Regions from separate parts of the Pseudoalteromonas sp. NZS100_1 genome, predicted to be linked through region 1. Evidence: predicted binding sites of a transcription regulator. Region 1 holds the regulator's gene; each other region holds the start of a gene.
What was found. Region 1 encodes LexA, which represses DNA repair genes until DNA is damaged. Its sites were predicted from a motif close to TACTGTATNNNNATACAGTA; they were not measured.
Positions count from the first base shown of each region.

Region 2: a site for LexA is predicted at 4,829-4,848, ahead of uvrD (DNA helicase II). Genes of this name have one in related genera too.
Region 3: a site for LexA is predicted at 5,569-5,588, ahead of I6F66_RS00475 (YebG family protein). Genes of this name have one in related genera too.

Region 1 is NZ_JADYXN010000020.1:9,649-17,783, reverse strand. Features, by position in the region: gene ctaD (cytochrome c oxidase subunit I) at 1-311, opposite strand, end outside; gene coxB (cytochrome c oxidase subunit II) at 311-1,453, opposite strand; gene lexA (transcriptional repressor LexA) at 1,937-2,554, opposite strand; gene I6F66_RS13610 (PaaI family thioesterase) at 2,722-3,162, shown strand; gene I6F66_RS13605 (hypothetical protein) at 3,163-3,543, opposite strand; gene I6F66_RS13600 (membrane protein) at 3,857-4,582, shown strand; gene I6F66_RS13595 (chaperone modulator CbpM) at 4,658-4,978, opposite strand; gene I6F66_RS13590 (DnaJ C-terminal domain-containing protein) at 4,978-5,946, opposite strand; gene I6F66_RS13585 (endonuclease) at 6,178-6,831, shown strand; gene I6F66_RS13580 (S41 family peptidase) at 6,931-8,135, shown strand, end outside.
Region 2 is NZ_JADYXN010000053.1:830-8,964, reverse strand. Features, by position in the region: gene I6F66_RS20100 (chemotaxis protein) at 1-449, opposite strand, end outside; gene I6F66_RS20095 (GNAT family N-acetyltransferase) at 552-2,621, opposite strand; gene uvrD (DNA helicase II) at 2,599-4,764, opposite strand; gene I6F66_RS20085 (hypothetical protein) at 5,068-5,292, shown strand; gene I6F66_RS20080 (YacL family protein) at 5,409-5,777, shown strand; gene I6F66_RS20075 (dUTP diphosphatase) at 5,883-6,506, shown strand; gene yrfG (GMP/IMP nucleotidase) at 6,522-7,169, opposite strand; gene nudE (ADP compounds hydrolase NudE) at 7,231-7,803, shown strand; gene cysQ (3'(2'),5'-bisphosphate nucleotidase CysQ) at 7,796-8,135, shown strand, end outside.
Region 3 is NZ_JADYXN010000001.1:94,395-102,529, forward strand. Features, by position in the region: partial or broken gene I6F66_RS00445 (TonB-dependent receptor) at 1-1,897, shown strand, start outside; gene I6F66_RS00450 (peroxiredoxin) at 1,957-2,562, opposite strand; gene fadR (fatty acid metabolism transcriptional regulator FadR) at 2,927-3,640, opposite strand; gene dsbB (disulfide bond formation protein DsbB) at 4,184-4,702, shown strand; gene I6F66_RS00465 (DUF6170 family protein) at 4,704-5,006, shown strand; gene I6F66_RS00470 (helix-hairpin-helix domain-containing protein) at 5,031-5,327, opposite strand; gene I6F66_RS00475 (YebG family protein) at 5,640-5,957, shown strand; gene putP (sodium/proline symporter PutP) at 6,232-7,710, opposite strand; gene I6F66_RS00485 (EAL and HDOD domain-containing protein) at 8,043-8,135, shown strand, end outside.

The DNA of each region.
Region 1 (8,135 bases):
AGTGGTATCATCCAGTTAGCAAGGCCTGTAAAGGCCGGCATAACCGCACCAAACACCATAATTAAACCATGCACTGTGGTCATTTGATTAAAAAAGTGAGGATCGACCAACTGTAAACCTGGTTGAAATAATTCAGCTCTGATCACCATGGCCATTCCACCACCAATTAAGAACATGGTCAGCGAAAAAATTAAATATAAACTACCTATATCTTTATGATTAGTTGTGTAAAGCCAGCGTTTAAAACCTTTAGCTGGGTGATGAGCATGATGAGCTTCATTGGCGTTAGATTGTTCTACTATGCTACTCATTAGTTCGCCTCCACTTTGGCATCAAGTGCTGCCTGTATTTGACTCGGTTGAATAACATCACCCGTATCATTACCCCACGCATTACGTTTATAAGTAATAACCGCTGCTAATTGCTTTATAGATAACTGTTTGGCAAATGCTTGCATTGCCGTACCGGGTCGCCCATGGATAACTACATCAATGTGATCTTTTATATCGCCAAGCACTATAGGGCTGCCTTTAAGTGCAGGAAATACACCCGGTAACCCCATGCCAGTAGGCTGATGACATGCAGCACAATTGGCCATATATACTTGTTCGCCTAAAGTCATTAATTCTTCTTTTGGGAGGGTTTTATCAAGTAATGCGGCATCTGCTAATGCTGCTTTTTGTTTAGCTTGCTTTGCATCTGCAAGCCACGTTTTAAAATCAGCCTCAGATTTAGCGACCACCACAACGGGCATAAAGCCATGATCTTTACCACACAACTCAGCACATTGGCCTCGGTAAGTACCTTCTTCGTTTATGTTCGTCCATGTTTCGTTTATAAAGCCGGGATTCGCATCTTTTTTAACTGCAAAATCAGGTACCCACCAAGAGTGAATAACATCGTCAGAAGTCATTAAAAATCGTACTTTTTGATTTATTGGCAGTACGAGAGGTTTATCAACCTCAAGTAAGTAGTTAGGATTTTTATCTGCAAGATTCGCTATTTCATCTTGCGGGGTAGATAAAATAGAGTAGAACTCTACATCTTCACCCATATATTCATAATGCCATTTCCATTGCGAGCCTGTAATTTTAATAGTGAGATCAGCTTTGCTGGCATCTTCCATTGCAATTAGGGTTTTAGTGGCTGGTACTGCCATAGCAATTAAAATAACAAACGGGATTGCAGTCCAAAGTATTTCTACTTTAGTGCTTTCGTGAAATTGGGCAGGTACAGCCCCTTTAGATTTACGGTGATGAATAAGTGCCCAAAACATAATTGCGAACACTATCACCCCAATCACACAACATATTATAAATATGGTCATGTGCAGCTGATATACATTATTGCTTATATCGGTTACGCCTTTGCGCATATTGTATTGGCTGTTAGCCAAAACTGGGTGCGAAAAAACACATAATATAAGCCACAAGGTAGAGGTCAGTTTACCCATGTGACGGCTCCTTTGATGCTATTGCGAATGCAAAGCGAAGAGGCATACGGCTTAAACGCCAATTCGTTATTTTTATTTTTTTAGTCAATCTCATTTAATATTGATTGGTTTTGCTGCGCCAACAACGGGTTTGTGTATATTGTGTGTTCTCAAAACTAAAAAGCTGTGAGTTATTATTAGCTCAGCACATTAATAATTAGCTAAAAAATGAACAACAAGCAAGTTTTAGTATAAAAAACAATCAGGTGATATTGAGTAATTAATAAAAAATCAGTAACCAACTAGGTAACAGGAAGTTCAAAAGATGAGCAAAACAAAGGGGTTTAACGCATTCGGAGGGGGAAAATATAAGTGCAAAAAAGTTTACAGCTTAAATTGTCAGTGAGCTATTTATGCCCTATTTTTAGTGCGAATTTAAAACAGAAAATGCGTACTAATTAGTACGCATTTATAAAACTGCTTGTTTAAAAGCTATTTTTAAAGTCACATCCAATCAGCGTTTCTTATAACGCCAACGGCTAAGCCTTCAATATTAAAAGACTCATTCTCAAGATCTACTTCAATAGATTCAAAATCGTCGTTTTCAGCATGAAGTAATACTTTACAACCCGCTTTCTCAAGACGTTTTACAGTTACGTCTTCGTCTAGGCGGGCAACAACAACTTGCCCGTTTTCAGCGGTTTGAGTACGATGTACAGCAAGTAAATCACCATCCATAATACCAATATCTTTCATGCTCATACCGTTAACGCGTAGTAAAAAATCTGCAGCCGGTTTAAACATTAATGGATCGATTTTGCAGTGACTTTCAACGTGCTCTTGCGCCAAAATAGGTGAACCAGCAGCAACACGCCCTATAAGCGGTAAACCTAATTGTTCTGGCTCTTCTTCTTCAATTAACTGAATACCACGGCTTGCACCTGGTTTCATTTTAATTGCGCCTTTTTTAGCAAGTGCTTTTAAATGTTCTTCAGCAGCATTGGCACTTTTAAAACCTAATGTTTGCGCTATTTCAGCACGTGTAGGAGGCATACCAGTGTCTTTAATAAAAACTTTAATTAGTTCGAGTATTTGAGCTTGGCGGTTCGTTAATGGTCGCATACAACTGGTTTTCCATACAGTACATTTAACTGTGAGTATATACAGTTAAATAAAAATCGCAAATTTAAATTAAGCCTTAAAATAGCCAAAGTAATTTCACTTGTGTACATTTTAGGGATATAACTAACGCTAGGTTTATAAATGATTAAAAAAGCAAAGGAGTCATTATGAGTATTTGGTACCAGCCCATCACTTTAGAGCTGTGCAAGCAGTTAGAACAAGGCATTGATGGCCAAGGAACATTAATGAAAACCATGGGAATAGAAGTCACTGAAATTGGTGATGATTACTTAGTAGCCACTATGCCGGCAATTCCTGAGCATCATAACCCAATGGGAATGGTTCACGGCGGTGCTAACGTTGTACTTGCCGAAACAGTTGCCAGCTATGCAGCTAACTTTGTTGTCGATTTTACAAAATTTTACTGCGTGGGGCAGGAAATTAGCGCAAGTCATTTAAAAGCATCTCGCAACGGCACTTTAACAGCAACGGCAAGAGCGTTTCATATTGGCAAACGTAGTTCAGTGTGGGAAATAAAAATTACAAATAGCCGCAATGAGCTGTGCTGCGTATCAAAAATGACCGCAGCAGTCGTAGAGCGAAGATAGTTACTTTTCGATTGGGTAAATTGTAATTTCCATACCCGCACCAATCGCAGATATACGTAGTAATGTATCTGCATCTAAGGCTTGATTAAAGCACTTAGGGGAAGTGCCTGATTCAAAACCAATATCAAACGTTCTACGTGAACAGCTTAACCATTGCTTTAGCGCGTTACGCGAACACGATTCAATAAGCTCACATATATGGTTTATTGCTTTGTCAGGCGTGTTTACTACACCTGTTGCTTCAATACGCGCTAATTGACGGTATTCGTCTTTGTCATAATGTAAAATCGTCGCGACTTTTTTCAAGTCTGCCACTAGCAAACTAATATCTTGCTTTGATTCAAGCTCAAGATCTACATTTAAAAATTGAATTTCCGACATCGTTTCGTATTTATCCTCTAATAATTTCATTGCAAACTTTAACGCAGTTTTACCGTTATACCAAATCAACTATGCTCTATTAACCACTTTATATAGATATTTCGCAGCTTTTAAGTATTTTTTAGCGTTTAAAGCTAGCTGGATATCAAACACTCAGCTCAATTAAACAAATAAGTCATGTTAGCAATTTAAGTGTAATCTTTTTTATTTTTAAATGATTACAGTAAGCTATAGTTTAAACTGCGACAAAATGTCGCAGTAACTAATCCCATTAATGTAATAAACTAGCCTCTAAAAATAATAAGACTAAAACATGAATAAAAAAATATTTAAGTATGCTCGCAAGTTACATAAATGGCTCGGTTATTTGCTCACATTACAAATTTTAGCTTGGCTATTAGGCGGTTTAGTCATGAGCGCTATTCCTCTTGATAAAGTTCATGGGGAGCATCTTGCAACACGTACTCTTAATAACCCATTTACGCAGGCTGATTATGTTGCCTCCCTTAACGATATTGCATCTCAGGTGGTTAATCCAACACAAATAATTTTTGAGAACTTTTTAACCACACCTATAATTACAGTAATAAATAAAGATGAACAGCAAAGCTTTAACGGTATAACAGGCCGGCCTTTTGAGCCGCCAACTAAAATACAAATTACCGCAAATGCTAAAGCACACCTACTTATTGATGCTCAAGTGACAAGCGCTGTACTGCTAAAGCAAGGTATGCGAGAAGTTGGATATAAAACCAATGTTTGGCAGGTACAATTTGACGACACATTTAACACAACACTGTACTTGTCAGAAAATAACGGCAGAGTTGTCACCGTTCGCAGCACACTATGGCGAATTTTCGACTTTTTTTGGATGTTACATATTATGGATTACGATGAGCGAGAGGATTTTAATAATCCGCTGCTTATTAGTTTTGCAGCAACCAGCGTACTTTTTTGCCTAAGTGGAATATTACTACTTATGCAAAACATACGACTAAAACGATTTATCCGAATTAAAAGTAAGAATAAATCAAAGTAGTCATATTGATTTTTAAGAACTAGCGCACTCTCACCAAAGAGTAAATAAGCCCTAGGAAGTACCCAAGGGCAGATTTTATTCCAAGTGTTTAAATCGACTCAAATGTCGCTTTAACATTTCGTTTTCGAAAATCAACTCATCACGCTCATCCAGCAATTGTAAAACTAAAGCTATTGCCGACCAATCTAACGAAAAGTCATGTTGAATACGGGCCGCTTTTTTAACTAAGGTCACTGCAGATACCGTAAATTGCCACTGCGTAACATGCTTCCCCTCAATTGGAACCGCAATATTGTGCTCAACTAGCTCATATAAAATTGCTTCGCTAATATCACTACTCAAACATAGCTCTTTGCTAGTAAGTAAATCATCTTTTTGTGTCACGATAATTTGCATTATGGCTTGCTCCAGTTATTACGGGGATCAAAGTGAGCTTTTTCGGCTAATTCTTCCCACAGTTTTTTACTGGTATCATCAACAGATGTTGGATTAACAATTTTAAGCACAGCAAATAAATCACCTTTGGCTTTTTTACTCATTAATCCCTTGCCTTTAATACGCAAGCGTTGGCCAGACTGACTATTAGATGGAATAGTTAATTGGATTTTGCCTGCCAACGTAGGTAAATTTATTTTTGTACCAAGAGCCGCTTCCCATGGTGCAAGAGGGACGACTATATTTAGGTTATGACCTTCAACATCAAATAATGGGTGGGGCACTAAACTAATTTGTAAGTACAAGTCGCCATTTTGCCCGTTCGCTGACCCTAATCCGCCTTGCCCTTTTAGTCGAATTCGTTCGCCATTTACTGAGCCTGCGGGAATTTTCACTTTAAGTGATTTTTTAATTTCAGAGACACGACCACTACTATCTCGCTGCGGTAACATAAACTCAACAGGCTTAACGGTATCAACTAAAGTCTCTTCAAGAAAAATCGGGAACTCTATTTCCACATCTTGTCCTTTTTGCGCGCGAGCGGCGTTACTTCTGCTCTGCCCGGAACGATTGAATCCACCGGCGCCGCCAAACATTGAATTAACAAAATCAGAAAACTCTTGATCGGTTTGAGGATCGCTTTGCTGATAATTACTTTGCGATGAGGCATTGTTACCACCATAATTACCTTGCTGTTGACGAGCACGATTTTGTTGATGACGACGTAACTCGTCGTATTTAGTGCGTTCTTCTTTGTTATGAATGACTTCGTAAGCTTCTGCTATTTCTTTAAACTTATCTTCTGCTTGAGGCTCTTTGCTTACATCTGGGTGATATTTTCTGGCTAATTTTTTATAAGCTACTTTAACCGCTTTATCGTCTGCATCAGGCGATATTCCGAGCACTGCATAATAATCAACAAATTTCATTTGCAATCCAAATCCCCATATTGAGTAAGCTTTAAGCATACTCCTTAACGTATAATCTTGTGTGGTTAAAATACGATAAATAGTAAGAAATAAATGAATAGTGAAAATAACTTTGAATAAAAAATTAATCGGACACTTTTTAGTAATATAAGTGCAGGCCTTAAGTTAACTTTATCTTTTATCTTCAAGGCTTTAAACTGCCTGTTCCTGTAGTTCACATTTGTGATGGATATGACTCGATTTATTCTGGCCTTACTGGCTTGTTGTGTGTGTTTTTCGGTATCTGCCGAACAATTTACCCGTTTTTCAACGGCTAAAAGACATTTAATTAAAACCCTCCCTGACAACGCCAAAAGTATTTACTGCGGTTGTGATATTAAAAAAGAAGGCAAAAAACTCATTCCTGATCCTTCTAACTGTGGTTACATTCCTCGAAATACACTTACCCGCTCAGGCAAAGTAAATGTACGAGCACTACGTATTGAATGGGAACATATTGTTCCGGCGTGGGAATTTGGTCATCAGCTACAATGTTGGCAAGATGGCGGACGTAAAAACTGCCGTAAAGTAAGTGCTAAATTTAGAAAAATGGAAGCTGATATAAATAACTTAGCGCCAGCTATTGGCGAAATTAATGCCGATCGCTCTAATTATCGTTTTGGCATGCTTAGCGAAAACGCCACACAGTATGGTCGCTGCGAAGTAAAAGTAAACTTTAAGCAACGTGTAGTTGAACCGCCTGTCTATGCACGTAAACGTATAGCCGACACTTACGCTTACATGCAGAAAACATACGGTTTAAAAATCTCTGATAAACAGCAAAAGTTATTTAATGCGTGGAAAAAGCAAGCATTTGCAGATACAAGTAGTGCGAGCAAGCTCTAAGCTTTAACACTCATTTACATAAATCAAAGTTATAAATGTTGAATAAACGAGCGAGTGTTGTAATATTTTAAACAACTTATTTACAGAAAGTCCTTAACTATGTTTAAAAATAATAAAACCTCGCTTGCCATTTTTGCAGCACTTTCGGGCTTTGCTTTAACGGGTTGTGGCGGCGGAGGCGGTATCGACTCTGCTCCTGTAGTTACAACACCTGTTAGTAGCAGCCCAACATGGACAGCGGCGGTATTTGAGCCCTCTAACGATTTAAAAAACTTTTGCGAAACCCCTCGTACGGATAACGATCCCTTTAATAACAACAACCCCTACCCAGATCAAGCGGGTTCTGCCCTTTATGAAAAGCTCTGGCTTCGCTCTTGGAGCGACGAAACCTACCTTTGGTATGATGAGATTGCCGATAACGACCCTGAAAGCTTTACAACAGTAGCCGATTACTTCGCTCAATTAAAAACAGAGCAGCTTACCGACTCAGGGGCAAAAAAAGATAACTTTCATTTTTCAGAACCTACTGAAGATTACTTTCAAGAAGCGCAATCGGGCGTTACTTCTGGTTACGGTATAAATTGGGCGTTTATTGGCGATACAGCCGACCGTATTTTACGCGTCGCTTATCTTGAAGATGATTCACCTGCAAGCCAAATAGGCTTTCAACGTGGTGATACTGTACTTTCAGTTGACGGTGTTAGCATTAATACCAATACAGAGTCGGGTGTAGATACGCTTAACGAAGGTTTATTTAGTCCTACTAACGGCGACTCACATACTATTGTTGTACGCAGTAACGATGGTGCCGAAAAAACATTTAATGTAACCGCTGGTAATATTGAACAAACACCTGTTCAAAATGTTAAAACGATTACAACCGCAAATGGTTCAAGCGTGGGTTACATGCAATTTAATAGCCATATAAGCATTGCCCAAGAAGGACTTATTGATGCGGTAAATAAGTTTAAAACCGATGGTATTGATGAGCTTGTAATCGACTTTAGATATAACGGTGGTGGTTTATTAGCACTGTCGGCACAATTAGCTTATATGGTTGCCGGTAATGCCAACGTTAACAACCGCTTTTATTATCAAACTCAACAAAACGATAAACAACCTGTTGATTCGCCTTTTCCATTTATTGATGAAGAAATAGATTACTCTACTTTTTTTAGCACAGGTGAAAACCTACCTGATTTAAACCTATCAAAGGTTTATGTATTAAGCACATCAGGCACCTGTTCGGCATCAGAAGCTTTTATTAATGGTTTAAAAGGTATAGACGCAGAAGTTATTTTAAT
Region 2 (8,135 bases), on a different contig from region 1:
TGAGCTGATATAGCTTCTTTTACCGTTTCTAGCAATGATTGGAAAGGTTCGTTAAGTCGAGACATTGTTAGTTTTAAGTCTTCATTATCGGTGTTGAACTCTTTGTAAAACAGAACAAAATCTTGTAGTTCTGCATCATTGCTTGAAATAGAAGCCGAGCTATTTAGCAAGTTACTTTGAAGGGTATTGAACCAGTTTAATAGTTTTTCTTGCCATGTTCTTAGTTGTTTTAGTACATGCGCATTACTTTGTTCGGTTGAGATATTATTTAAAATAATACCTAAATCAAACACAGGCGTTGGTATATCCATATAATCTTTAACACCAATAAAGCTTTTATTATTGTTGGGTAAAGTTGTTAGATTATTGTCAAAGCGCTCTGTTAATAAAATATCGAGTATTTTAAGTGAAATTGTTTTGCAGCCCACTTTAAAGTTTATTAATTCCATGCTTTTATCTTAATTTACCTGTTAATGCTTTAAGGATAGAACAAATTAAATAAATAGCTTAAAGATGGATAAGATTTAATAGAGATAGGTAACTAGGAGTTATTAGATGGCACTAGTGAGGTTTTTTATGGCACGTTTAAATTGATTCTCAAGCTGCTTTTTTCCTAATAAACCTAAGTGTTGAATCACTTTTTCATTACATTCATTTTGCAGCACTAACTTTATTAAAAGTTGTTTATCAGACTCTGTTAATTGAGACATACAAGAAGGAGACTGATTCACTACCTGCCAGAGAGTCGCAGAGATATTAAATTGAGTGAAGTTACTGTTTACGAGTAAGGCTAATCGTTCGCGAGTCTCGGGGCTTACTAACTCATCGCTAAATCCTTCAATTAAAATACTTACAAGTTGCCAATCTAGTGTTTTAAAATGTGTTAAAAGAGCATAAAAAAAGTCGTTTTTAAACTGCTTTTTCAAAGGTTGGATAATTGCACTTTTATTGCTTAAGCATTTAACCACAAGCGCTGAATGTTCAGCTGTGCTTTTATCGCGTTGATAACCCAGTTTTACGGTATCAAACCCTTGTTTTTGCCAAAAGTTAAGTAGCTGCGCTGTTGCGCCAAAGCTTGCACCAAACCAACTACATTGGCTTTTTACTTGCGACTCGCAATAGCTAAGTAGCTTTTTACCAAAACCCATATTGTGAGAACTCGGATCAATCGCTATTCGCACAACGCGAGCGCTCAACTGTGTTAAGTAGTCATTATTAAAACTAAGTTGTGAGAGGGTTTGAGCCATTAAATGACCCTGTGGGCGGCGCTCTCCGCTTATAACCTGTAGAGCAAGTTCTTCACTTAAACCACCTTCTATTGCGATTAAACATACACCAACTAATCGATTGTTAATTTTGCTGATGAATATTCGTTGCGATGGTGCGTCTAGTAGTTGGCGTAAATCGTTTACACTACTTTGATAGTGAGCCAATGCAAGCAGGGCAATAACTTGTTGCAGTAAAGGCTCATTGTTTACAAGGGATTGCTGAGTTATTTCGCTATGAACTGGCTGCTCTAATTGCTCACTACTTAACTCTTTATATTGTGCATCGAGTGCAAGCAAGGTGCGAATGTGCTTCTCGAGGGGATCGTGTTTAGCAAAACGCAGTGGCTCATCAAGCGTTACAACTTTAGAGGCTTTATAGTGCGCTTTTATATAGTTACTAAAGCGAATGGTATAACCCCTACCATTGCCCTCATACCCAACCAGTGTACTTGCAAAGACTATACGAGGGTAATGAGCTAGCATTTTTAGCAATAACGGTACAGGGATCGCGGCAGCTTCATCAATGAGTAATAAATCGCACTCAGGTAATGCATTTAATAACGCGTCAGGTGCAACGTAGTGCAAGTTGGCGAGCTGTTTATGTTGAGCGTTGTATTGCAGGTCTAACTCGTTGGCTAAATGTTTAAAGCTACTATGGGTCGCTTTAAACTGAGTGCTGCAAATAATTACTTTTTTATCAGTCAATTTTGCGGCAGCTAAGCCAAGTGCTGCCGACTTGCCTCTACCTCTATCAGCATTAATGAGTAAAGGTCTGTTGGCACGGCCATTAGCTACTTTTACTATTTGTTCCACGCAGTTTTGCTGTGGTAGATAGTCAATTTTATTATCCATAACAGAGCTGACGAGATTACTAATACAGCCATTTTTTTCACTAAAATGAAAAGCGGGTAATCGCTTAATAATAGTCGCGAAACGTTGATTAAATAAACTGTAGTTAATACTCTGACCGTGTGATTGCACTGTACTTAATGAGGGGTCTTGCCAAGAGGCTAAATCATTTAATTCGGGCAGTAATAAAAACAGTATACCGCCTGCTTTAACGGTGCCGGTAAGTGCTGCAAGTTTATCAGGGTGTAAACCACTAAAACCATCGTAAACAGCATGAGCAAATTCTTGCCCTAAAATTTGGTGAGTGCGAGTAGGCCAGTACGAATTTTTAATCGCGCACTGCTTTGATACAACAAGTGTATTGTTTTCATCTATTAATGAGTTAAGTAATTCATAACACCAAGCAGGGCTGCCCGTAATCAACACTAGCTGACGATGATACGCGCCAGCTAGTTGTTGTTCTAACTCATTTAGGTGAGCTTTATACAGCTTGTAATCGTGCATAGGCCGTTACTAACCATTTACTGCCAAGGTCGTCAAAGTTAACTTGTACGCGAGATTGCGCGCCACTGCCTTCGTAATTAAGTACGGTACCAACACCAAACTTAGCATGCAAAACTCGTTGCCCTAAGTTAAAGCCACTGTCTTCAAATGCGGCATGGCTAACTGATGCGCTAAAACGCCCGGCGGCAGGCGGGCGAGAAACCTGTGTTTTAATACGAATTTCTTCAACGCAGTCCTCAGGTATTTCGCGTAAAAAGCGTGATGGGCTATGGTATTTTTCTTGCCCGTATAAACGGCGACTCTCAGCATGGCTAATGTATAACTTATCCATTGCTCGTGTCATGCCTACATAACAAAGGCGGCGCTCTTCTTCCAAACGACCAGACTCTTCGTTACTTTGCTGAGAAGGGAACATGCCTTCTTCTACGCCCACCATAAACACTAACGGAAACTCTAAGCCTTTAGCTGAGTGAAGTGTCATCATTTGAACGGCGTCTTCGTGCTCTTCTGCTTGTCCTTCACCCGACTCAAGTGACGTATGTGCTAAAAAGCCTTGTAAAGGCGAGCTGTATTCTTCGTCTTCAGGAAGTTCGTACTGGTCACATGCGCTAATTAGCTCTTCTAAGTTTTCTACGCGAGCACGGCCTTTTTCACCTTTTTCAGCTTGGTACATTGCCATCAAGCCTGAGGTTTGAATTGTGTACTTGGCTTGCTCATGCAAAGTTAGATCGCTAATTTTATCTTCTATTTGTTCGACTAGTTCTACAAACTTACTTACTGCACCAGAGGCACGACCAGATAAGTGCTGTTGTTCTACAATTGCTTTTGCGGCATACCAAAGCGGTAACGATTCTGCTCGTGCACAATCTCGTATATGGCTCAATGTTTTATCACCAATACCGCGTGCTGGCGTATTAATTACACGCTCAAACGCGGCATCGTCTTGACGATTACCTACTAGGCGTAAATACGAAAGCGCATCTTTAATTTCTTGTCGTTCGAAGAATCGCATACCACCATAAATACGGTATTTTAAGCCTTCTTGCAGCATGGCCTCCTCAAGTACACGAGATTGCGCGTTACTACGGTATAAAATTGCGGCATCTTGTAGGGCATTACCTGCATTTAACCAGCTTCGTAGTTTGCTACTTACAAAGCGTGCTTCGTCTAACTCATTAAATGCTGCATAAATAGAGATTGGCTCGCCGTCGTTACCGTCGGTCCACAAGCTTTTACCCATACGTTCTGAGTTATTTTGAATTAATGCGTTAGACGCTTTCAAAATAGTCGCTGTTGAGCGGTAGTTTTGTTCAAGACGAATGGTTTCTGCGCTAAAGTCAGTTAAAAAACGTTTAATGTTTTCGATTTTAGCACCACGCCAACCATAAATGCTTTGGTCATCGTCGCCTACAATCATAATGCTGTTAGTATCGCCAGCAAGTAATTTTAACCAAGCATATTGAATGGTATTTGTATCTTGGAACTCGTCTACGAGCATATGCGCAAAGCGTTGCTGATAATGACGCAGTAACGTAGGGTTATTTTTTAACACTTCGTAGCTGCGTAGTAATATTTCAGCAAAATCAACTAGGCCCGCTCTATCACAGGCCTCTTGATAGGCGGCATAAACACGCAGCATCATTTGCTCATTAATATCGTATGCTTGAATATCTTTAGGGCGAAGTGCTTCATCTTTTTTGGCGCTTATGTACCAGCCAAATTGCTTAGCGGGCCATTTTTTATCATCAATATTCATCGATTTTAATAAGCGCTTGATCATCCGAAGCTGATCGTCAGAGTCTAAAATTTGAAAGGCTTCTGGTAAATTAGCTTCACGGTGATGAGCACGTAAAATACGATGCGATAAACCATGGAAAGTACCAATCCACATACCACCTACAGGCGCTTTTAGTGTTTCTTCAACGCGGCCACGCATTTCTTTAGCGGCTTTATTAGTAAATGTAACTGCAAAAATACTGTAAGCGGAGGCTTGCTCAACTTGCATAAGCCACGCAATACGATGAACTAACACTCGTGTTTTACCAGACCCAGCACCTGCTAATACCAGCATGTTTTGTAGTGGGGCTGCAACGGCATCGCGTTGTTTGTCATTTAAGCCATCGAGTAATTGTGAAACGTCCATCGTTACGCCTTTTTAATCAATATTGTGGGCAGTATAACAGGTGTTTTTGTTAGGCTAAATAAAATACTGTTTTTATAAACAGCTATTTATAAAATAGTGTTCAAAACGAGTAACTTGCTAATTAATTAAGCGAATAAAAAAGTGTAAACGGATAACAATAATTGCTAATTTGACCTAATTTTAGCAAAATCTACCAACTCTCTAAATCTAGACTAATTTAACTATTTGATTTGTAAGCTTTAATAAATTGGCATAGAGTGTGTAGGTAAATAATTATAAAATCAAATAAATACAGAGGTTAGTATGGCAGATCAAGGTTCTGGCGGTAACGTAATTGCAGCATTATGTAATATGTTTTTTCCTGGTTTAGGGCAGTTAGTGCAAGGGCGTATTTTAGCGGCTATATTTTTTGCACTCGCTATTATAATAAGTTACGCACTAATTTATGTGCTTGTAGGCTTTGTACTTGTGCCTATTATTTACTTATGGTCGATCATTGACGCAGCGCGTTATAGATCGCGAAGTTAACGGTTTTAAAGTTGAGTAAAATAGCGCCCATGTGGCGCTATTTTACTTTATATGTCCTGTGGTTTACGGGCGTTTACGTATATAATTACGCAATTAAAGATTTACAGGCAAACCCTATGGAATATCAATTTATTCGCGACCCTATTAGTGGGCTACGTATTAAAATAAGCAGTGAACACGCTATTATTGGTCGCTGGCTAAACGAAGAAATAGGCAAAGACAAAGTAGCCATGGTGCAAGCGCTTATTGCATCGGTAAGTTCAAGCTATGAGCCGCTAACGCTAAAAGGCCAAGAAATAGATTTAATATTAACGAAAGACGAAGCATTATTTGAAGCCCATGCACTTCATCAAGACAGCGAAGACCTAATAGCGTATCAAGATGACGATTTAGCGCTTGAAGAAAATGGTTTAAGTAGTGGTTGTGGCTTTGAAGATTTCATTGATTTAATTGATTCATGGCATGAGTTTACGACGTCACGATAAACATAACTAGCACACTAATAAAAATATACAGCAATGCACAATCAGCATTTTATCTGTATTATTACACCAACGAAAATTACGCCAACCAAAACGACAGGAATTGATATGTCTGCCAATTTAAACAAGCTAGTAGTGATGCTAGAAATGCAAAACGCCATGAATACTAAAGTACATGAGCAATGGTTTACTCAAGGGTTTGAATGGTACCGCGCTATTTGGGTTGAGTGTGCTGAAATGCTAGATCATCATGGTTGGAAATGGTGGAAAAAACAAACACCAGATACTGAACAAGTTATTTTAGAGTTGGTTGATATTTTTCATTTTGGTCTATCGCTTAGAATTGACGGCGAAACTAGCTACGAAGACTTAGCAAAGCAACTTGAAACTGAGCTTAGTAATGCTCAACAAGCTGATGACTTTAAACAAACACTAGAGATATTAGCGGCGTCTGCTGTTGCTGATAAAACGTTTAATGCAGGTGCTTTTGCCGGCTGTATGGCGCAAATAGGTATGGATATTGATGATTTATATCGCGGCTACGTAGGTAAAAATACGTTAAACTTTTTCCGCCAAGATCACGGTTACAAAGATGGTAGCTATATTAAAGAATGGAATGGGCAAGAAGATAACGAGCATTTAGTTGAAGTAGTTAAAAGCCTTGATACAGAACATGCAGATTTTGCAAAGTTAGTATATCAAGGGCTAGAAGCGCGTTACCCAAAAATTTAAGTCACGTAAGTTGAGTTAGATAATCTTACGATAGTCGGTAACACTTAGGTAATCGGCTATTTCGTTATGTGGTTGTTGGCTATCTGGGTTAGCAACTGCAAGTAAGTGCTCAATGCCGTATTCTCGTGCGGCATTCAAAACCGGCACACTGTCATCTACAAACAAAGTGCGCTGCTTATTAAACCCTAAGTCTTTTTGTACTTGGTGCCACAAACTTTGTTGCTCTTTACTTACTCCATATTCATGAGTAGACACTACGCCATCTAGGTAGTTATCAATCGCTGTATGCTCAAATTTAAGCATGACACTCTCAGGGTGGGCGTTGGTAAGTAAAATTAACTCTTTGCCTGCTTTTTTAAGCTCAGTTAAAAAATGAGGTACGTCTTCGCGCATTTTAATTAAATGCTGAGACTCTCGTTTAAGCTCCATTATAGGCAAGCTTAATTGCTGCTCCCAATAATCTAAACAATACCACTGTATTTGACCGCTCACAGCTTGATAGCGTTTTAAAATATCTGCTTTAGCTGCATCTAGGCTAATGCCCCTTGCTAATGCGTGTTGCGCAGGAATAACGTTAAGCCAAAAATGACTGTCGTAATGTAAATCGAGTAATGTTCCATCCATGTCGAGCAAAACGGTATCGATTTTTGACCAATTTAACATAGGAATTTCAACTTATAAGGTTTATTATTGAACTAACTGCCATGATAGCAAATTAACGCCAATGACACAGAAAAAGCACCCAACACCACCACAAATCCTCAGTAACAATGTTGTCGCTAAAAGCCGCCTGTTTACTGTGGAGTCTTTAGAGCTAAAGTTTTCTAATAACGAAGAGCGTCAGTATGAGCGAATTCGCGGCGGTGGCCGGGGAGCAGTGATGATTGTTCCGTTAAGTGCAGACAACGAATTACTACTTGTACGTGAATACTGTGCGGGCACAAACGATTACCAGTTAGGTTTTCCTAAAGGCTTAATCGATCCGGGCGAAACGCCAGAGCAAGCTGCTAACAGAGAGCTTAAAGAAGAAATTGGCTTTGGTGCTGAGTATTTTAAACCATTAAGAACAGTAACAATGGCGCCGAGTTACTTTAATGCCACTATGCATATTTTATTTGCTAAGCAATTATACCCACAAACCCTTATTGGCGACGAACCAGAGCCGCTTGTTGTTGTTAAGTGGCCATTAACTCAGTGGCAGTCATTATTAGACCAAGAAGATTTTACCGAAGCACGCAGTGTTGCAGCTTTGCTATTATTAGATAAGTATTTAGCGTCTGGAGCTGCCGATGAATAAATTAATCGAACCGTGTATTGAATTAGCTGAGCGTGCTGGCGATGCAATTATGGCCATTTATAAAAAAGGCGATATTGGCCAACAAGAGAAATCAGATAATACGCCTGTTACCAAAGCTGACTTAGCAGCAAATGACGTACTGGTTGCTGGATTAAAAGTCTTAGCGCCCGATATCCCAATTATGTCGGAAGAAACACCTATACCTGCACTTGCCGACAGACAGGACTGGCAGCGTTATTGGTTACTCGATCCGATGGATGGTACAGGCGAATTTATTTTAGAAAGTGGCGACTTTGCAGTAAACATTGCATTGATTGAAAATAATCATCCTG
Region 3 (8,135 bases), on a different contig from region 1:
CAGCCTTGGCACTGCAAACCAAGCACCTTATGGTGGTGAAGATTTCCGTTCATCTCGTGGTTTCCCAGGCTACTTTTATGTGGATGGCGTTAAAACAATCGACCCTGCCTGTCCTGCTGAAAATGCAACTTCAAGTGGTAGCTGTTTATTTGATTACGGCCCATATGGATATGTTGCCCCAGCATCTGAGCGTGTAGGCGCTATTTCACAATTTGAATACCGCTTTGATAACGGCATTACTGGCTTTTTAGAAATGGCTGTTCAGCATAACAGCTCTGTCGCTGCAGGTGCACCAACACCACTTGATGAAGATGCAGGCCATACGGTACCCGCTAATCACCCAAACAATCCATTTGGTGAAGACATTCAAATTGGTCGTTACCGTACAGTAGATGCAGGCGCTCGCCAATGGGACATTGAGTCAGACACCTTACGCTTTGTTGCAGGGTTAAAAGGCGAAATAAACGATTGGAGCTGGGAGACAGCGGTACAAAAAGGTCGCAGTAAATCACTACAAACAGGCGATCGTACACAAGGCTGGGTACGCACCGATTTCTTACAACAAGAAATTGATGCCGGTAACTATAATCCATTCGGTGGCACATATAACGACCCAGCTGTAATTGACAGAATCACAACTAGCTTAGTGCGTCGCGGTGAGTCTCATATGACCTCTTTTGACGCTAACATTACAGGTGAAGCGTTTAGTTTTGGTGGCGAAGCTGTAATGATGGCCGCCGGTATTGAGTACCGTGAAGAAGATGTAAATGATATCCCTGATGATCAATTTCAACGTGGCTTAATATTTGGTACTGAATCAGTATCAGCTTCTGCTGATCGTGAACAATACGCTGCATATGTTGAGTTCTCAATCCCACTTGCTGAAAACCTCGAACTACAATTAGCCGGTCGTTACGATGATTATAGCGACTTTGGTACAACAACAAATCCAAAAATAGCTCTGCGCTGGGCACCGACTGATGAAGTAACGGTTCGTGGTTCTTGGGCGCAAGGCTTTAGAGCGCCTTCGTTAGCGCAAATAGGCTTAGGTCCATCACAAAAAAGCCAATTTTTTGTTGATACACAGCGCTGTGAACAAACAGGATTAGATTGCCAAGCACTTGATTACAACATTGAGTTCTCTGGTAACCCTGATTTACAAGCAGAAGAGTCAGAATCATGGAACGTGGGCGTTATCTGGGCACCAACAGCTGAGTTTGGTTTAAGTGTTGATGTATGGAGCATTACTCAAGATAATAAAATCGATGAAGAAGAATTTGGTCCTATTTATGCTGCAGAATGTGGTAACCAAAATAGTACCGTATGTGTTCGTTTAGCTCCTACAGGCGGAGCAAGCTTAGGCACAATACAAAAAATACACAGCACATTTAAAAATTTATCATCGCAAGAAGTGTCTGGTGTTGATGTTTCAGCAAACTATAACCACTCTCTTGATGACTTAGGTTTACTTAAATTTAATTTAGAGTGGGCATATCAAGATAAGTTTGAAAAAGATGGTCGTGATTACACGGGTGAATATGGCTACCCAGAGCATCGCTTTATTTTCTCAACCAACTGGGAAATTGGTGAGTTTAACACCAATGTAAATATCAGTTATGTAGGCGAATTTGAAGATACGCCTGATATCGACTTTGATGGCAATTTAGACTTTGATAGCAATACTTCACGTATGATTGACTCGCAAACGCTTGTTGATTTACAAACGTCGTACCGTATTACTGAATCAGCTAAAATATCTTTAGGTGTTAATAACTTATTTGATGAAGAGCCACCATTTGCAATTGGTGATGGCGATGGCGATTTATACGGTTATGCATCAGCTGTGCATAATCCTCGTGGCCGCTACTTGTACACTAAAGTAAGCTTTTCTTTCTAAATAAAAGACACAAAAAAACCGCCAATTGGCGGTTTTTTTATTTAAAACTAAGGGCTAAATTATAGATCGCCTTCGTTTTCAGATAAGAACTTAGCAACGCCTTCAGGGCTTGCGTCCATACCTTTTTTACCTTCAGTCCAACCAGCAGGACATACTTCACCGTGTTCAGTGTGGAACGCTAGCGCGTCAACCATGCGAAGCATTTCGTCGATGTTACGACCTAGTGGTAAATCGTTCACTACTTGGTGACGTACATTGCCTTCTTCGTCGATTAAGAATGAACCACGAAATGCAACACCTGCTTCTGGATGCTCAACGTCATACGCTTTACAAATTTCGTGTTTAACATCTGCAACTAGTGCGTATTGAACTTTACCAATACCGCCGTCTGCAACAGCAGTGTTACGCCATGCGTTATGTGAGAATTGTGAATCGATAGAAACACCAATTACTTCTACGCCACGCTTTTGAAACTCTTCAAAACGCTTATCAAATGCAATAAGTTCAGAAGGACATACAAACGTGAAATCTAGTGGGTAAAAGAAGATAACTGCTTTTTTACCTTTAATTGTTTCATGAAGGTTATAGCTATCTACAATTTCACCGTTACCAAGAACAGCTGCAGCGGTAAAGTCTGGTGCCTGGCGGCCTACTAATACACCCATTTTATTCTCCAAATATTTTGAGTTTGTTTTCAATTGCTTTCGCAATGCTGGTACTTATATGGGCGCTAAAAATTAAAAACCAATAGCGAACACATATAATTAATTGGCATTCTAAAGTTATTCACTACAAAAGAATAATCGCATTTAACGATGTGAGCAATCGAAAATAACGAACACTTACAACTTGCACTAATCTGCTTGAATAATAGGTCTATTTTGAAGTGTAAATTGCGTTGTAATTAGATAGAACTTTTGACGTTACTGAAGAAAGCTTAATACATTAAATTGTTTAAAAATTCATATAATGCGGTATTAATTTTTACAGCTACAAAAAAACCTGCAAATGCAGGTTTTTCGTTTAAATTTAATCCATTATATCTGAGGGCATATCGCCTCGAATTTTTTGCCAAATCTCACCTGTTTGATGACCGTATTTACGCATCATCGAAATAGCACCATCGTGCTCTTTATTTTCTGCCAAGATTGTTAAATCTTTATAAAACTGACGAGCAAGTTCACGAGTTCCGGCATCAGAGAAGTAATGACAACCAATCTTTGAATAAAAGCCTCTAAAACCGTTGAGTATTAATACATAAATACGGTTATTACCCGCAACGGCTAATTCGTGATGAACTTTATAATCGTAGTCAGCAAATGCCTGCGCAGTGTCTTCTAGCTCATGACTTTGTGATAAAATTTCAATTACACGTTCAGGATTTAACTTAATTGCAGCACGTGTATAAATAGCACTGATATTAGTACGTGCAGATAAAAGCTGATCTGTCAGCTCTGGCATCTTGTCTTCATCTAAGCGCGCTAGTGTTTCAAGAATATTTAAGCCAGACGTCTCCCAAAAGTTATTTACTTTTGTTGGTTTACCATGCTGAATTGTTAACCAACCATCACGTGCTAAACGCTGTAATACTTCTCTCAAGGTCGTTCTTGTTACACCAATTAACTCTGAAAGTTCTCGCTCGGCAGGTAGAATTGAACCTGGAGGGAAATCGCCGTTCCAAATAGATTCAACTATATATTCTTCAGCAAATCCTGCTGGGCTTTTCGCTTTAAAAATTCTCATCCAGTTCCCACTCGAATTAATCAACACTCATCGTTTTACACGAATAACTGACTGATTGTACCAGACGAAGCATAACTAACAAGTAAAGTCAGATATATTAATAAGCAAATGAGTAGAAATTAAAGATTAATAAATAATAAAATTTAGGTTTTTCTAATATCGCTACAATGTATAAATATACAGAGCAATATTCATTGTAGGTACATTGTAATTATTGGTATTTTTATTTACACCATACTTAGCTGAATCAACTTAATACACATAAGTACATTAAAAAGGAACACCTATGCAACAGAGCGTTCTAACAGCAACTTTAAAGAAGTGATTAGGCAATGCACCAATGTTGTATAAGTAAGCGATATAACTTAGCTTATGTATCAATGGGAACTAAGTAGAGCGCCATGTAACCTCTGCTGAGGCTGTATTGAGTAGTCAATAATTTCATCTTATAAAAAGCGACTTCGGTAGCTTTTTTTTCCTTTTTGTTGCCGCATACATTATCCTAGGTCATAATCTAACATCTTATTTAAACGCGGAATTTTTATGAACTGGCTTGCGCAATTACCCACCCAACGTACCCCGTGGCTTTTATTTACAGCTATCGTTTTTTTACTTGAAGTGACCGCCCTTTTCTTTCAATACCAAATGGGATTGGCGCCTTGCATAATGTGCATATATCAACGTACCGCTGTACTGGGTTTATTAGGTGCAGGCATTGTAGGTTCGACTAAACCACAGAGCAAAGCAGTTCGTATATTAGCGTATGTAATTTGGGGTGTATCGAGTGTTTGGGGATACCTTATAGCTCGCGAGCATATTGATATGCAAACCACCACAGACCCTTTTGCATTTAGCTGTGAGTTTGAACCAAACTTCCCATCGTTTATGCCGTTACACGAATGGATACCTAGCTTTTTTCAGGCGACCGGGGATTGTGGAAATATAGATTGGCAGTTTATTGGTTTGAGCATGCCTGCTTGGATGGAAATTATATTTGCGCTATTCTCAATCACTTTGTTTGCTTTAGTGATTAGCCGCTTAATAACAAAAAAATCGATTTAATATGTTTACCTTTTTTTCAAGCCAATTAGATGATCTTAAACACTTAAAAGTGCGCAAGCGCCAGGACGTAATAGCACTTTCGTTAAGTATGTTATCGCCAACTGATAAAGTGTTACTACGTATTATTAAATTAATATTACTAAGTCCACTATTTTTAATATTCACGGTATTTAAAGGTTGGATATTAATCCCGTTTTTGATACTTGGTGGGCTTTGCTATCCGCTATTAACAACACCTATTGAAATTAACTTTGCTAAAAAGCACTTAAGCGATGCATTAAAACAATTTAATCAGGGCGCATAGCGCCCTGATTATTACTTAATAGCTTTAAAGTGAAATTTTCCCCTCTAATTTAGCTAATAGTTTTTTACCAATTCCTTTAACTTGCGATAAATCACTGACGCTTTTAAATTCACCGTTTTCTTCACGATAATCCACAATTGCCTGCGCTTTTTTCTTACCTATACCCGGTAGCTTAGCAAGCATATCTGCATCAGCATTATTTATACTAATTGTCTCAACTTGAGGCATTTGCTTGGTTACTTCCGATAGTTGTGCATATACGGTAGTTGCAGGTAGTAAGCATAATAAGCTTATGATGAGTAAATTTTTTAACGTTTTCATTAAACTTGCCCTTATTCTTCTTTTCTTAATTTTGAGTATTGCTCAGGAAATCAATAAATAAGGAACTGTAAAGTTCATCACTTAAAGTGTACCTAAGCGCATTATCACTATGATCCGAAATCCTGAAAATGCAGCTGGTACAACAAGTGATTGCTTAACTAAAGTAAAGTTACCGTTTTTTGTCAAATTTAAGACACCTAAAAATTAATACTTCACGCTTGCAAATTTACTTACAAACCATTACTGTACATAAAAACAGTAATCTAATGGTTTTTACAAACCACGGTGCCAAGCAATTTTGCAGGAGAAATCATGGCTGTTGTTGTTAAATATGTTGTAGAACGAAACGGAGTCGAGCGTATGACGTTTACTACCAAAAAAGAAGCTGATGCTTATGACAAGATGCTCGATATAGCAGAATCACTTGAGCTAATGCTAGAAAAGGTAGACGTACCGCTTAGTGAGCAACAAATTGAATCACTTGCTTTAGAAATAGCGAAAAGCAAAGATGACTTTATGACTATATTAAAGGGCGGCAAAGATCCCGTTGTTGCCAAAGCGCCAACAAAAAGTAAAAAGTCAGATAATGTTGCATCAATTGAAGATAGCAACGATAAAAAAGCAAGTTAATTCGTAGATTGCCCTTTCCTCGGACGGGACAAACTAAATAAAAAAGGGAGCAACTAAGTTGCTCCCTTTTTTATTATACCAATTCACTTAATTAAGTGATCTATTTTGAGGGTAAAAAAACGTGTTGATAGCTAGGCAAAAAATTCGATATTTAGTTGTTCTAAATGATAATTTTTTAACGCCAGTAGCGACACATTAGCCCCGCAAAATGATTAAGTATTATTGCGGATTGGTATTAATTACTACTCATTCAAAAATGAGTAGTAATTGCTATTTAAAGCTCTTTTTCTACTTCATCAAATAAAGCGGTAATGTTTTGCTCTGGCTCTTTTGTAGCTAAGCTAACAACAACAATTGCGATACTAGATAAAATAAAGCCAGGTACTATTTCGTACATAAAGCTACTTAAGCTTTCACCATTAATAGTAAACGGACCATAAACCCAAACAAGCACTGTAAACGCACCTACTAACATACCCGATAACGCACCGGCAAAATTCATACGTTTCCAGTAAAGGCTGAACAGTACCAATGGACCGAAAGCAGCACCAAAGCCTGCCCATGCATTACTTACTAGGTCTAAAATAGAGCTATCTCTGTCGTAAGCTAAGTAAATAGCAAACATAGCCACTACGGCAACGCTAATTCGACCAACAGTAACTAATTCAAAGTCGCTAGCATCTTTACGTAAAAATGTTTTATATAAATCTTCAGTCAATGAACTTGAGCTTACTAGCAATTGCGATGAGATAGTACTCATGATAGCAGCCAAAATTGCAGCTAGTAAAAAGCCAGCAATAAGTGGGTGGAACAATAACTCAGAAAGAATTAGGAAAATCGTTTCAGGATCTTCAACTACAATATTATTTTCATAAGTATAAGCAGCACCAAATATACCAGTACCAACAGCACCAAGGGCAGCAACAATCATCCATGTCATACCAATACGGCGAGCTTTAGGCATATCCTTAACACTACGTACCGACATAAAACGAACGATGATATGTGGTTGACCAAAATAACCTAAACCCCATGCCATTGCAGAAATAATACCCAATGCAGAGCCTGCTCCAATCCAGTTAAGCATATCTGGATTTACACTATGTAAAGTAGATTCTAGAGGTTGTTCAAGTAAAGAGTATGCAACAGTAGGCACTAGAATCAGTGCGATGAACATAATACAACCTTGCACGAAATCAGTTAAGCTAACCGCTAAAAAACCACCAAACAAAGTGTATAAAACAACGACACCCGTTGTAATGTATAAACCCACTTCATAACTTAAACCAAATGAGCTTTCAAACAATTTTCCGCCGGCTACAACACCAGATGACGTGTAAAGAGTAAAGAAGACTATAATCACAACAGCTGATACAACACGTAATAAGTTTGACTTATCATTGAAGCGATTTGAGAAGTAATCTGGGATTGTTATAGAGTCATTTGCTTTTTCAGTGTACACACGTAATCTAGGTGCAACTAACAGATAATTTAACCAAGCACCAATCACCAAACCAATTGCTATCCATGTACTACTAAAACCAGTAACAAACATCGCACCAGGTAGGCCCATTAAAATCCAGCCACTCATGTCAGATGCACCTGCAGATAGTGCAGCAACACTTGGTGATAGATTTCGTCCACCTAACATGTAACCTGATACATCGCCAGTAGATTGCTTATATGCATATAGTCCGATACCTAACATTACAACAAAATATAATGCTAGTGAAATAATCATTCCTGTTTCCAAATTAGCCTCCGCATAATTATTAATAACAGGCTCTTGATCCGAATATTGACTCTTAAAATATTATAATAAAGACACTATTAGGATAAAAACCATTCTCGCTGACTATATCATGCCTAACAATAAAATCTCCAACTTGTTGCTTCCAGCTGATACAAAAACACTCATGTTGAATAATTTTAAAGCGAATTGGTAAAATATAATGAATTAAATAGAAGAAACACCTTAATTTATAATGATAATTTATTAATCATGCAAATATACGTAATGCTATTTTGAATCTTTTGCCATATATTATTACAATACCCAATTACATCACTCTTACGGAACTGTTTATGTATTTTTACGCTGCACGTCAACCGATTTTAGATAGAGATAAAGAACTTATCGGTTATGAGCTTTTATTTCGTGATGGCGTTGATAACGTA